Regions from separate parts of the Streptosporangium sp. NPDC048047 genome, predicted to be linked through region 1. Evidence: riboswitches for the same ligand, from Rfam matches in the RefSeq annotation. Region 1 holds a riboswitch; each other region holds the start of a gene.
The links. A riboswitch is a leader RNA that binds a small molecule or an ion and turns the genes downstream of it on or off. The one in region 1 is predicted to bind cobalamin.

Region 1 (3,671 bases):
CCCAGGCTCGCGGCCTCGTCGTCGCCGACGGACAGGACGTCCAGCAGCCTGCCGTGCAGCAGCATGACCGTCACCGAGACCGCCGCGTACGGGGCGACCAGCGCCAGCTGACTCCAGCCTCCGCCGACGTTGCCGAGGATCCACGAGTAGATGCGCTCCAGCTCCTCGACCCGGAGCTGCTGCAGGAAGGTCTGGATGGCGGTGAGGAAGGAGGTGACGGCCACGCCCGCCAGGACGAGCGTGGCGGTTCCCCCGCCCCGGCCCGCGACGTTGCCCAGCGCGTAGGCGAGCACGACGCCGCCGATGGCCCCGGCGAACGCGGCCGCCGGGATGGTCAGCGACTGGTCGTCGCCCCTGGTGAACACGACCGTCGCCGTGGTCGCCAAGCCGGCGCCCGCCGCGGCGCCCAGCAGGTACGGGTCGGCCAGCGGGTTGCGGAAGACGCCCTGGTAGGCGGCTCCGGCGGAGGCGAGCAGGCCGCCGACGACCGCGGCGAGCAGGACCCTGGGCAGCCGCAGCTCCCACAGCAGGCTCTGCTCGACCGGCGCCAGCCCCGGGTCGGCCGAGACGAACGGCAACCAGTCGAGCAGCTGCAGCGCCGCCTTCCCCGGCGGGATGTCGGCGGCGCCGACCAGGAACGCGGCGAGGGCGCTCGCCAGGAGCACCCCGACCGCCGCCAGCGCCGCCGCCGGCCGGAGCCGGGCCGCACGTCCCGGCCGTCCGGCCGGGACACCGGGACCGTCAGGACTGTCGGGCATGTCGGGGGCGTCGCGGCTGAGGAGGCCGGAGGGGCGGGCGGAGCGGGTCACCTAGTCCGTCGCGGCCTTCTGCACGGCCTCGCCGACCTTCTCGGCGAGGTCCACGACGCGCGGCCCCCAGCGGGAGGCGATGTCGTCGTCGAGCTCGACGACCCGGTCCTTCCCGACGGCGGAGAGCTTGGACCAGCCGGGACGCTTGGCGAGGGTGGCCGCGGTCTGTGCGCAGCACTTGGTGTCGGCCAGGAACACCAGGTCGGGGTCCGCCTGGGCGACGAACTCGGCGGAAAGCTTGGGGTAGCCGCCGGCCGGGTCGGGCGCCTTGTCCGCGATGTTGGTCAGGCCGAACAGCCCGTAGACCTGGCCGAGGAACGTGCTGGACGTCACCGAGTAGGGCGTGGCGTCCAGCTCGTGGTAGTAGGTGAGGTTCTTGTCCTTGGGCGCGGCGGCGGCCAGCTCGTCGATCCGCTTGCGCATCCCGGTCACGACCTCGTCGGCCTTGGCCTTGTTGCCGGTGGCGGCGCCGAGGTCGCCGATCTGGTCGTAGGTCTCGTCGAGCTTGGCGGCCGCGGGCTCCAGCAGGACGGGGACCTTGACCTTGGCCAGCTTGGCGACGATGCCGTCGATGTCGTTGGCGAGCACGACCAGGTCGGGCTTCTGGGCGATGATCGCCTCGGCGTTCGGCTTGAAACCCGACAGGTCGGTCTTGGGGGCCTCGGCCGGGTAGGTGGACTGGTCGTCCACCGCGACCACCTGGGGCCCGGCGCCGACGGCGAACAGGCTCTCGGTGGCGGTGGGCGACAGGGAGACGACGCGCTCGGGCTTCCTGGCGATGGTGACCGGGCCGTTGCCGGCCTGGACCGTGACGGGGAACCCGGCCGCCTGGGCGGCGGGCGCGGAGCTCGCCCCCGAGGAGACCGCGGGGGACGAGGAGGACGAGGGGGAGTTCTGACCGCATCCGGCCAGGGCCAGCATGCCGAGCAGGGCACCGGCGAGAACGGGGCGTACGGGCCTCAACCGAGGTCCTTTCAGTTGCCGGAACCGAGAGACCCGCGAGAAGCGACGGATCACCCTTTTCCACGAGGGCTGACGACGTCGGCACAACGGAGGCGACCTGGCTCGGCCCCATGGGGACCATGACAGTTGCGGGACAGCGCCGGACTCACACCGGACTTCGCTACACGTTATGCGTCGGGCAAACGTTACCAATTCCCCGGGGAGCCGCGACATGGGACCCTCGGACCGGCCTCCCCCGCCCGGCCGCAGGACCCGCGCCGTCAACCTTCCCTCACCCGGCCACGCCTCGCGCCGCCCGGAGGACTCCCCCGGCGGGGTCGCGCGGCGCGGCGCCGGACCCGTCAGGCGTGGGTGAGCTGCTCCTCCGCCGCCGCGATGATCTCCTGAAGGCGCAGGCCGTGGGCGGCGTCGAGGGGGTGGCCGCCCCCGCCGCGGACGGCCTCGGCGAACTCCGCGAGCATCACCGAGAAGACGTCGGAGCCGAGCCGGTCGCCGTTCATGGCCTCCGTGCCCAGCTTGCCGTAGACCTCGACGGCGGCCGGCGGCTTGTCGCCCGGCACGCTCATGCACAGCGACGCCTCGCTGACCGCGCCGCCCTCGTGCTCCAGCAGCAGGCCGACCCAGCCCCGTGGGTTGCCGTGGGCGCGGACCGCGGTGACCCGGCCGAGCGCGGCGTCCAGCATGTCGATCATGTGCGGGCCGACGTCGAGGATCGCGCCGCGCTCCAGCCGCCAGGGGCTGGTGAAACCGCTGCCGAGCAGCGCGCCGGAGATGTGGGCCGCCCTGCCGCCGAAGGGCTCGATCGCCGAGACCCGGGCCAGGAACGCCCTGGTGGCCGGCGAGTAACGCCAGGTGAGGACCATCTGGGAGGGCACCCCGGCCTCGGCGACCGCGTCCGCCAGCCGCCGGGCCCCCTCCAGGTCGGCCGCGAGGGGCTTCTCCAGCAGCAGCGCCTTGCCCTCCTTGGCGGCGCGCACGCCCAGCTCGGCCTGTACGGCGGGCGGCACCGCGAACGCGACCGCCTCGCAGCTGTCGAACAGCTCCTCGATCCGCTCGAAGACCGGGACGCCGAACCCGGCCGCCGCTCCGGGCCGCCGCGCCCACACGCCGGTCAGGCGGGTGTGCGGTCCGGCCGACAGCATCGGCGCGTGCACCTTCTCGGCCCACGGCCCGGCACCCACCAGGCCCACAGATATCGTCACATCCCCCAGCCTCTCACGGGGTGCACCGCCGGGCGGGGGCACTCCGCCGAACCGGTCTCGACGCTTCGCCGAACCCGTCTCGACGCTCCGCTGAACCGGAGGGATCGGATGGCGGATCAACCGGACACGCAAGGATCGGGCGCGGAGGGGACCGGACGCGCAAGGACCGGACGGCCCCGCGGGGAGCGTTTCCGCCGGGTGGCAGGGGCACCCGATCGGCCGCGCCGGCCGTACCGGCATGATGGGTGACATATGAGAGAGATGTTCCTGCTACGGCACGGCGAGACGGAGTGGAGCCGGAACGGCCGCCACACCGGGCGCACGGACCTTCCGCTCACCGAGAGGGGGGAGGCCCAGGCGCGGGCGCTCGCCCGGCTGGTCGCGGAGCGGTCCTTCGACCTGGTGCTGGTCAGTCCCGCGGCGCGGGCCCGCCGTACGGCGGAGCTGGCCGGCCTCACCGACTACGAGATCGATCCCGACCTGTGGGAGTGGGACTACGGCGGGTACGAGGGGATCACCACTCCGGTGATCCGCGAGGACCGGCCCGGCTGGTACCTGTGGCGTGACGGGGTGGTCCCCGGCGACGCCGCCCATCCCGGCGAGAGCGCGGCGGAGGTCGGCGCCCGCGCCGACCGGGTGATCGGCCGGGCCCGCGCCGCCGGGGGCGAGGTGGCCCTGGTGGCCCACGGGCACTACC
Region 2 (3,671 bases), on a different contig from region 1:
CGATCGTCCCCGACGACGAGCTGCTGGACAAGAACCTCACCACCCTGGGCGAGATCCGGGCGCGCGGCGGCCGGGTGCTCATGGTCGGGCACCGTACGGCGGACCCGAAGCTGGCCGACGACTGCGTGGTGGTGCCGAAGAACGAGATCGAGCTGGACCCGATCCTGCTGACGATCCCGCTCCAGCTGCTGGCCTACCACGCCGCCGTGGCGCTGGGCCGCGACGTCGACAAGCCCCGTAACCTCGCCAAGAGCGTCACCGTGGAGTGAGCCTGCCGTCCCTCCTCCCGGCGAGACCGCCATATGTCACAGAAAGTGACATAGGTGTAACCTGAGGTATCGGGGGTCTCGGGGGGAGGGCGCGTCGTGCACCGCAGGCGGTTCTTCTCGTTCGCCGCCGGGCTCGCCGTCCTCGGCTGCTGCGGCGGCTGCGGCGGTCCGGACAGGCCGTTCACCGCCATGCTGACCCTCATCGTGCCCGCCGCCCGCGGGCACGGCTGGGATCCCCTCGCCCGCGGCATGGCGGCCGTCGCGGGCGCCGAGGGGCTGGCGCGGGCGGCCGGGGTGGAGAACCGTCCGGGCGGCCCGGCGGGCGCCGCCCTGGAGGCGCTCGCCTCCCATGGGGCGCCCTACGGATCGCCGTCCGGGACACCGTACGGGTCGCGGTCCGGGGCGCCGTCCGGGCCGTCGTCCCGTGAGCGGTCCGTCCGCGACCCGCTCTCCCGCGAGCCGTTCTCCCGGGATGGGAGGCTGCTCCTCGCCGGGATGCCCGCGGTGGCCGGGGCGGAGATCGCCGACACCGCCGCCGTGGTCGACTCCACCACCCCGCTGGCCCGGCTGGCCGGCGACTGGGCGGCCCTGATCGTCCTGCCCGGCTCCCGTCTGCGCTCCTTCGAGGACCTCGCCGCGTTGCTGCGCCGCGACCCGGGCGGGCTGGTGATGGGCGGGCGCCTGGAGGGCGGCTCCGACCACGTGCTCTACGGCATGATCGCCAAATGCCTCGGGGCGGACGCCCGGCTGCTGCAGTACGCCGGGTATCCCACCGCCGCCGACGCCGTCGAGGCGCTCCGCGACGGCCGGGTGGGCGCGATCCTGGGCTCGGCGCGCTCCTTCACGCGCGAGATCGCCGCCGGCCGCCTGCGGCCGCTGGTGGTCTCCTCCGCCGAGCGGCTCCCCGGGATCGACGCGCCGACGCTGATGGAGATGGACGTCCGGCTGGAGTACACCGACTGGTGCGGGGTGTTCGGCCCGCGGGGCATGAGCCCGGACGACCGGGACCGGGCCGTGGCCCTGTGCGACGCCCTCGACGCCTCGCCGCGCTGGCGGTCCCTGTGCGAGGCCGGGGGCTGGAGCCGGATCTACCTCAGCGGCGACGACTTCCGCCAGTGGCTGTCCGGCGAGACCGGCCGGGCCCGTGACGTGCTCCGTGATCTCGGTTTGCTCAAAGCCTTCGCCACAACCTGTTGGGGTAGTTGCGTCCGAAGCCACTACATGTAGGATCCTCGTCGTTGCCGGCTCGCCTTCCGCGTGAAGGCGAGGCAAGAGGGAACCCGGTGCGAATCCGGGGCTGCCCCGCAGCGGTGAACGGGAACGACCGCCGTCAGGAGCACTGGGCCATGCGCCCGGGAAGCGACGGCCAGTAGGCATGCGCCAGGCGCCCGTGAGTCCGAAGACCTGCCGGCGACGGGAAAGACGGGAGAAGGGGACCGGGCCGGGTGCCGGGGCCGCGTGAGGCGGCCCGGGGCGCGCGGCGCGGCCGCCTCTCCCGGCACAGATGTCCAGGGCCTCGAGGGTGGGCCCGCGGACGAGGCGGTCCGGCATGCCCGTGAACCGTTCTCCGACGCGTGCCCTTGACCCGGCGGGAGCCCTACGGGAAGAGCACCGAGCACGCCAGGAGGAAGCACGTGGCACCGATCGTGACCGAGGCAGCCGAGACAGCCGAGGGGACCGGGCAGGCACGCGAGGATCTGGCCGGCCGCCGGCTGGCCATCGAGGAGGCCGCCGCCCGGGTGGTCGCCGATCCGGAGAACTCCAGGGTCGCCGCCGGCCTGCTGGCCGGGCTGATCGCCGACGAGGCCGCCGCCCACGGCGTGCGGACCTTCGCCGGGTCCGTCGCCGCCGCCCACGCCGCCGGGCTGCTGCAGGACGGCCTGGCCGCCTTCGTCGCGGCGCACGCCGCCGAGCTGGACGGCCTCGTCGACGACGCCGCCGACGCCCGGTTCGAGTACTTCGGCCTGCGCACGGTCTACGACCGCTACCTGCTGCGCCACCCCGAGACCCGCGGCGTGCTGGAGCGCCCGCAGCACTTCTTCCTGCGGGTGGCGTGCGGCCTGTCGGAGACGGTGGAGGAGGCCGCCGAGCTGTACCGCCTCATGTCCACCCTGTCCTACCTGCCCAGCTCGCCCACCCTGTTCAACTCCGGCTCCCGCCGCCCCCAGCTGTCCTCCTGCTTCCTGCTCGACTCGCCCCGCGACGAGCTGGAGGCGATCTACGAGCGGTACGGGCAGATCGCGCGGCTGTCGAAGTACGCCGGGGGCATCGGCGTCTCCTGGACCCGGATCCGCTCACGCGGCTCGCTGATCCGCGGCACCAACGGCCACTCCAACGGCGTCGTGCCGTGGCTGCGCACCCTGGACTCGAGCGTCGCCGCGGTCAACCAGGGCGGCCGCCGCAAGGGCGCGGCCTGCGTCTACCTGGAGACCTGGCACGCCGACATCGAGGACTTCCTGGAGCTGCGCGACAACACAGGTGAGGAGTCGCGCCGCACGCACAACCTCAACCTCGCCAACTGGATCCCCGACGAGTTCATGCGCCGTGTCGAGGCCGACGGCACCTGGTCGCTGTTCGACCCCAAGGAGGTCCCGTACCTCACCGACCTGTACGGCGAGGCGTTCGACGCGGCCTACCGCGCCGCCGAGGCCGAGGGCCGGTACGTCCGCCAGGTCCCGGCCCGCGCCTTGTACGGCCGGATGATGCGCACCCTCGCCCAGACCGGCAACGGCTGGATGACCTTCAAGGACGCCGCCAACCGCACCTCCAACCAGACGGCCCTCCCCGGGAACGTCATCCACCTGTCGAACCTCTGCACCGAGATCCTGGAGGTCACCGGCGACGCCGAGACCGCCGTGTGCAACCTCGGGTCGATCAACCTGGCCGCCCACCTCGACGGCGGGCGGATGGACTGGGAGCGGCTGCGCTCCACCGTCCGCACCGCCGTAGGGTTCCTGGACCGCACGATCGACCTGGGCTTCTACCCGACCCCCGAGGCCGAGGCCGCCAACCGCAGGTGGCGGCCGATCGGGCTGGGCGTGATGGGCCTGGCCGACGTGTTCTTCACGCTGCGGCTGCCGTTCGACTCCCCGGAGGCGCTGGAGCTGTCCACCCGGATCTCCGAGGAGATCGCGCTCGCCGCCTACGCCACCTCCTCCGACCTGGCCGTCGAGCGGGGCCGCCACCCCTCCTACGACGAGACCCGCGCCGCCCGCGGCGTGCTGCACCCCGACCACTACGGCGCCGGACGGTCGGCGGAGTGGGCGGCGCTGCGGGCCAGGATCGCCGGGACGGGCCTGCGCAACTCGCTCATGGTCGCGATCGCGCCCACCGCGACCATCGCCTCCATCGCCGGCTGCTACGAGTGCATCGAGCCACAGGTCTCCAACGTCTTCAAGCGCG
Region 3 (3,671 bases), on a different contig from region 1:
ACCACGGAGCCCTCCAGCCGGTCCCGCCACAGCTCCAGGGCGGCGGCGCTGCGCGTGGTGCCCAGGCGTTCGGCCAGCTCCGGGACGCGCGGGTCGCCGAGCGTGCAGACGACCTCGTTGCCCGCGGGGAGACGGCGGCGCGTCACGCCGGAGGCGACCATCATGGCGTCGCAGAGCACGGGCGCGCCCGTGCGCAGCGCCCGCTCGGCCCGGACGACCGCCCCGGGCGACCAGTCCAGGTCGCGCACCAGGTCGGTCATGCCGCAGGCATGGATCATCCGTACCGCCACCCGGGCGACCTCGGGCGGCAGGCCGTCCAGGTCGCTCTCGGCGCGGATCGTGGCGAACGACAGCCGGTAGATCTCGGCGCCGTCGCGTATGTAGTCGGTCACTGATGCCTTTCCTCGTATCCGTCGGCGGTGGCGACCATCCGCACGACCCGGCCGGGCGGCAGCCCGCACTGCCGCTCGCAGCCCGCCCAGTGCACGGGCAGCTCCGTGTGACGCCGGGGCACCCAGCGTGCGGCGTCGGCCCGCACGTCGGCCAGGGCCTTGGCGCATCCGGGCCGTCCCGCGCAGGCGGTCACGCCCGTCCAGGGGGAGTCCGGGTCGGTGATGAGCCCGGCCGCCTCCAGCGCGCCGCCGACGCCGGGGCGGTCCGCGACGAAGACGGTACGGCGGGGCGACAGCCGCACCTCGGCGTCGGGGGGTCCGGTGACCCGCCCGGCGGGGCCGGGGTGCGCGACGGGCCACCCGGGCATCGGCGGCGCCGGAGGCCGCTCGGCGGGACCGGTGCGTGCCGGGGTCCGCTCGGTGAAGCGGGCGGGCGTCGAAGCCCGCTCGGCGAGGCCGGCGAGCGCCAGGGCCTGTTCGGGAGTGAGACGGCCCAGCGGCACCAGTGCCTCCACCAGTCCGGCGGGCCGCTCCGGAGGGAGGGGCGGCCGGTACGCGCCCGCCGTCCCGCCCAGCTCGGCGGCGATCCTCGCCGGGCCGTCCGCCAGCTCGGAGACGCGCCACTCGTCGGTACGCAGCCGCAGGAAGGCCGCCGCCGCCTCCAGCAGGCCGTCGACCGTGCCCGGCACGCCGTCCACCTCGTACCCGGCCAGCAGCAGCCGGCCGTCGACGGAGGCCGCGTCGACGGGCAGCCCGGTGCCGCCCAGCGCGAAAAGGAACCGGCCGGGCAGCCCGGCCAGTTCCGGCCGGGCGCACAGGGACCGGTCCAGCTCGGCCACGAGCGCGCCGGCCACCGACGGCGCGGCGACGATGTTGCGCACCCGCTCGTGCGTGTCCGAGGGCCGCAGCCCGGCCTCCGCGATCCGCGCGGCGAAGGCGGCGGGGTCGCGCAGGCCCCGCACCTGCACGTTGGCTCGCGAGGTCAGCTCGATCACCCCGGAGCCGAGGTCGCGGGCGCAGCGGGCCAGCTCCCGCAGCTGCGGCGTGGTGAGGATGCCGCCCGGCGTGCGCACCCGGGCCAGCGGACCGTCGGCGGCCTGGTGCACCTGGACCGTCCCCGGGCAGGCGTCGGGACGTGCTCGCCCACCGGGACGCGCCCGTCTGTCAGGGCGTGGCGGTCCGTCAGGGCGTGGCGGTCCGTCAAGGCGTGGCGGTCCGTCAAGGCGTGGCGGTCCGTCAAGGCGTGGCGGCTCGTCCGGGCGGGTCCGTCCGGTGCGGCCGTCCGGGGGGAAGTCGTGGATGGTCATGGCGGATCTCCCGTCATAGGCTTGCCGGAGGCGAAGGTCAGGAGGAAGCCGGTGTGAGTCCGGCGCGGTCCCGCCACTGTCACCGGGGAGCGAACCCCACCGCAGGCCACTGTCACAGGGAAGGCCGGGGTGAGCGTCGATCCGGGAGCCAGGAGACTCCGGCCGCCGCGACACCCGCGACCGGGGCGAGGACCCCGAGGGAGGACATCCCCGTGCCCACAGTCCTTTTGCTGTCGACGTCCGACACCGACCTGCTGAGCGCGAGGGCCAGCGGCGCCGGCTACCGGCTCGGCAACCCCGCCAGGCTCCTGGCCGACGACGTCCCCGGCCTCGTGGAGGGCGCCGACCTGGTCGTGGTGCGCCTGCTGGGCGGGCGCCGCGCCTGGGAGGAGGGCCTCGACGCGCTGCTGGCCGGGCCCCGGCCGGTCGTCGTCCTGGGCGGCGAGCAGGCCCCCGACGCCGAACTGATGGAGCTGTCCACCGTCAGCGGCGGCGTCTGCGCGCAGGCGCACTCCTACCTGGCCCACGGAGGCCCCGCCAACCTGGCCGAGCTGCACGCCTTCCTGACCGACACCGTGCTGCTGACCGGCCGGGGCTTCGAACCGCCCCTGCCGGCCCCGGCCTGGGGTCCGCTGGAGCGCGAGGCGGCGGACACGACCGGTCCGGTGATCGGGGTGCTCTACTACCGGGCCCACCACATGGCGGGCAACACCGCCTTCGTCGAGTCCCTGTGCCGGGCCGTCGAGGCCGCGGGCGGCCGGGCGCTCCCGGTCTTCTGCTCCTCGCTCCGCACGGCGGAGCCCGGCCTGCTCGAAACGCTGCGCCGGGCCGACGCGCTGGTCGTCACCGTGCTGGCGGCGGGCGGCTCCAACCCGGCGGCGGCCGGCGCGGGCGGCGACGACGGGGCCTGGGACGTCGGCGCGCTCGCCCGGCTCGACGTCCCGATCCTGCAGGGTCTCTGCCTGACGAGCAGCCGGAAGGCGTGGGAGGAGAACGACGACGGCCTCTCCCCGCTGGACGCGGCCTCGCAGGTGGCGATCCCGGAGTTCGACGGCCGGATCATCACCGTGCCGTTCTCCTTCAAGGAGATCGACCCCGACGGCCTGACCGTCTACGTCGCCGACCCCGAGCGGGCCGCCCGGGTGGCCGGCATCGCCGTACGGCACGGCCTGCTGCGCCGTACCCCGCCCGCCGGGCGTCGCCTGGTGGTGATGCTGTCGGCCTACCCGACCAAGCACTCGCGCGTCGGCAACGCCGTCGGCCTCGACACCCCCGCCAGCACCGTGCGCCTGCTCGCCCGCCTCGCCGAGGCGGGCTACGACCTGGGCGAGGGGTTCCCGGGGGTGGCCGAACAGGACGGCGACGCGCTGATCCACGCCCTGATCGCCGCCGGGGGCCAGGACCCCGACTGGCTGAGCGAGGAGCAGCTCGCGGGCAACCCGATCCGCATCGCCGCCGCCGACTACGCGGAGTGGTACGCCACCCTTCCCGGGGACCTGCGCGAGGGGATGGAGCGCCACTGGGGGCCGCCCCCCGGTGAGCTGTTCGTGCACGAGGGCGACATCGTGCTGGCCGCGCTGCGCTCCGGGAACGTGGTCGTGATGGTGCAGCCGCCGCGCGGCTTCGGTGAGAACCCGATCGCGATCTACCACGACCCCGACCTGCCGCCGAGTCACCACTACCTGGCGGCCTACCGCTGGCTGTCGTCGTCCTTCGGCGCGCACGCCATGGTGCACGTCGGCAAGCACGGCAACCTGGAATGGCTGCCGGGCAAGTCCGCGGGCATGTCCGCCTCCTGCGGCACCGACGCCGCGCTCGGCGACCTGCCGCTCATCTATCCGTTCCTGGTCAACGACCCGGGCGAGGGCACCCAGGCCAAGCGGCGGGCGCACGCCGTCCTGGTCGACCACCTGGTGCCGCCCATGGCCAGGGCCGAGACCTACGGCGACATCGCCCGGCTGGAGCAGCTGCT

Region 2: it holds a riboswitch for cobalamin, as region 1 does, so the genes downstream of both, AB0D67_RS18245 (ribonucleoside-diphosphate reductase subunit alpha) here and AB0D67_RS01610 (ABC transporter substrate-binding protein) in region 1, are expected to answer to the same signal.
Region 3: it holds a riboswitch for cobalamin, as region 1 does, so the genes downstream of both, cobN (cobaltochelatase subunit CobN) here and AB0D67_RS01610 (ABC transporter substrate-binding protein) in region 1, are expected to answer to the same signal.

What each region holds. Positions count from the first base shown of each region.
Region 1 is NZ_JBEZNH010000001.1:347,027-350,697, reverse strand. It holds gene AB0D67_RS01615 (iron ABC transporter permease) at 1-809, opposite strand, end outside; gene AB0D67_RS01610 (ABC transporter substrate-binding protein) at 810-1,772, opposite strand; cobalamin riboswitch at 1,842-1,975, opposite strand; gene AB0D67_RS01605 (Gfo/Idh/MocA family oxidoreductase) at 2,114-2,974, opposite strand; gene AB0D67_RS01600 (histidine phosphatase family protein) at 3,227-3,671, shown strand, end outside.
Region 2 is NZ_JBEZNH010000018.1:114,074-117,744, forward strand. It holds gene glmS (glutamine--fructose-6-phosphate transaminase (isomerizing)) at 1-269, shown strand, start outside; gene AB0D67_RS18240 (tripartite tricarboxylate transporter substrate-binding protein) at 366-1,496, shown strand; cobalamin riboswitch at 1,495-1,696, shown strand; gene AB0D67_RS18245 (ribonucleoside-diphosphate reductase subunit alpha) at 1,904-3,671, shown strand, end outside.
Region 3 is NZ_JBEZNH010000032.1:15,591-19,261, reverse strand. It holds gene AB0D67_RS24720 (precorrin-8X methylmutase) at 1-392, opposite strand, end outside; gene AB0D67_RS24715 (precorrin-3B synthase) at 389-1,498, opposite strand; cobalamin riboswitch at 1,739-1,858, shown strand; gene cobN (cobaltochelatase subunit CobN) at 1,912-3,671, shown strand, end outside.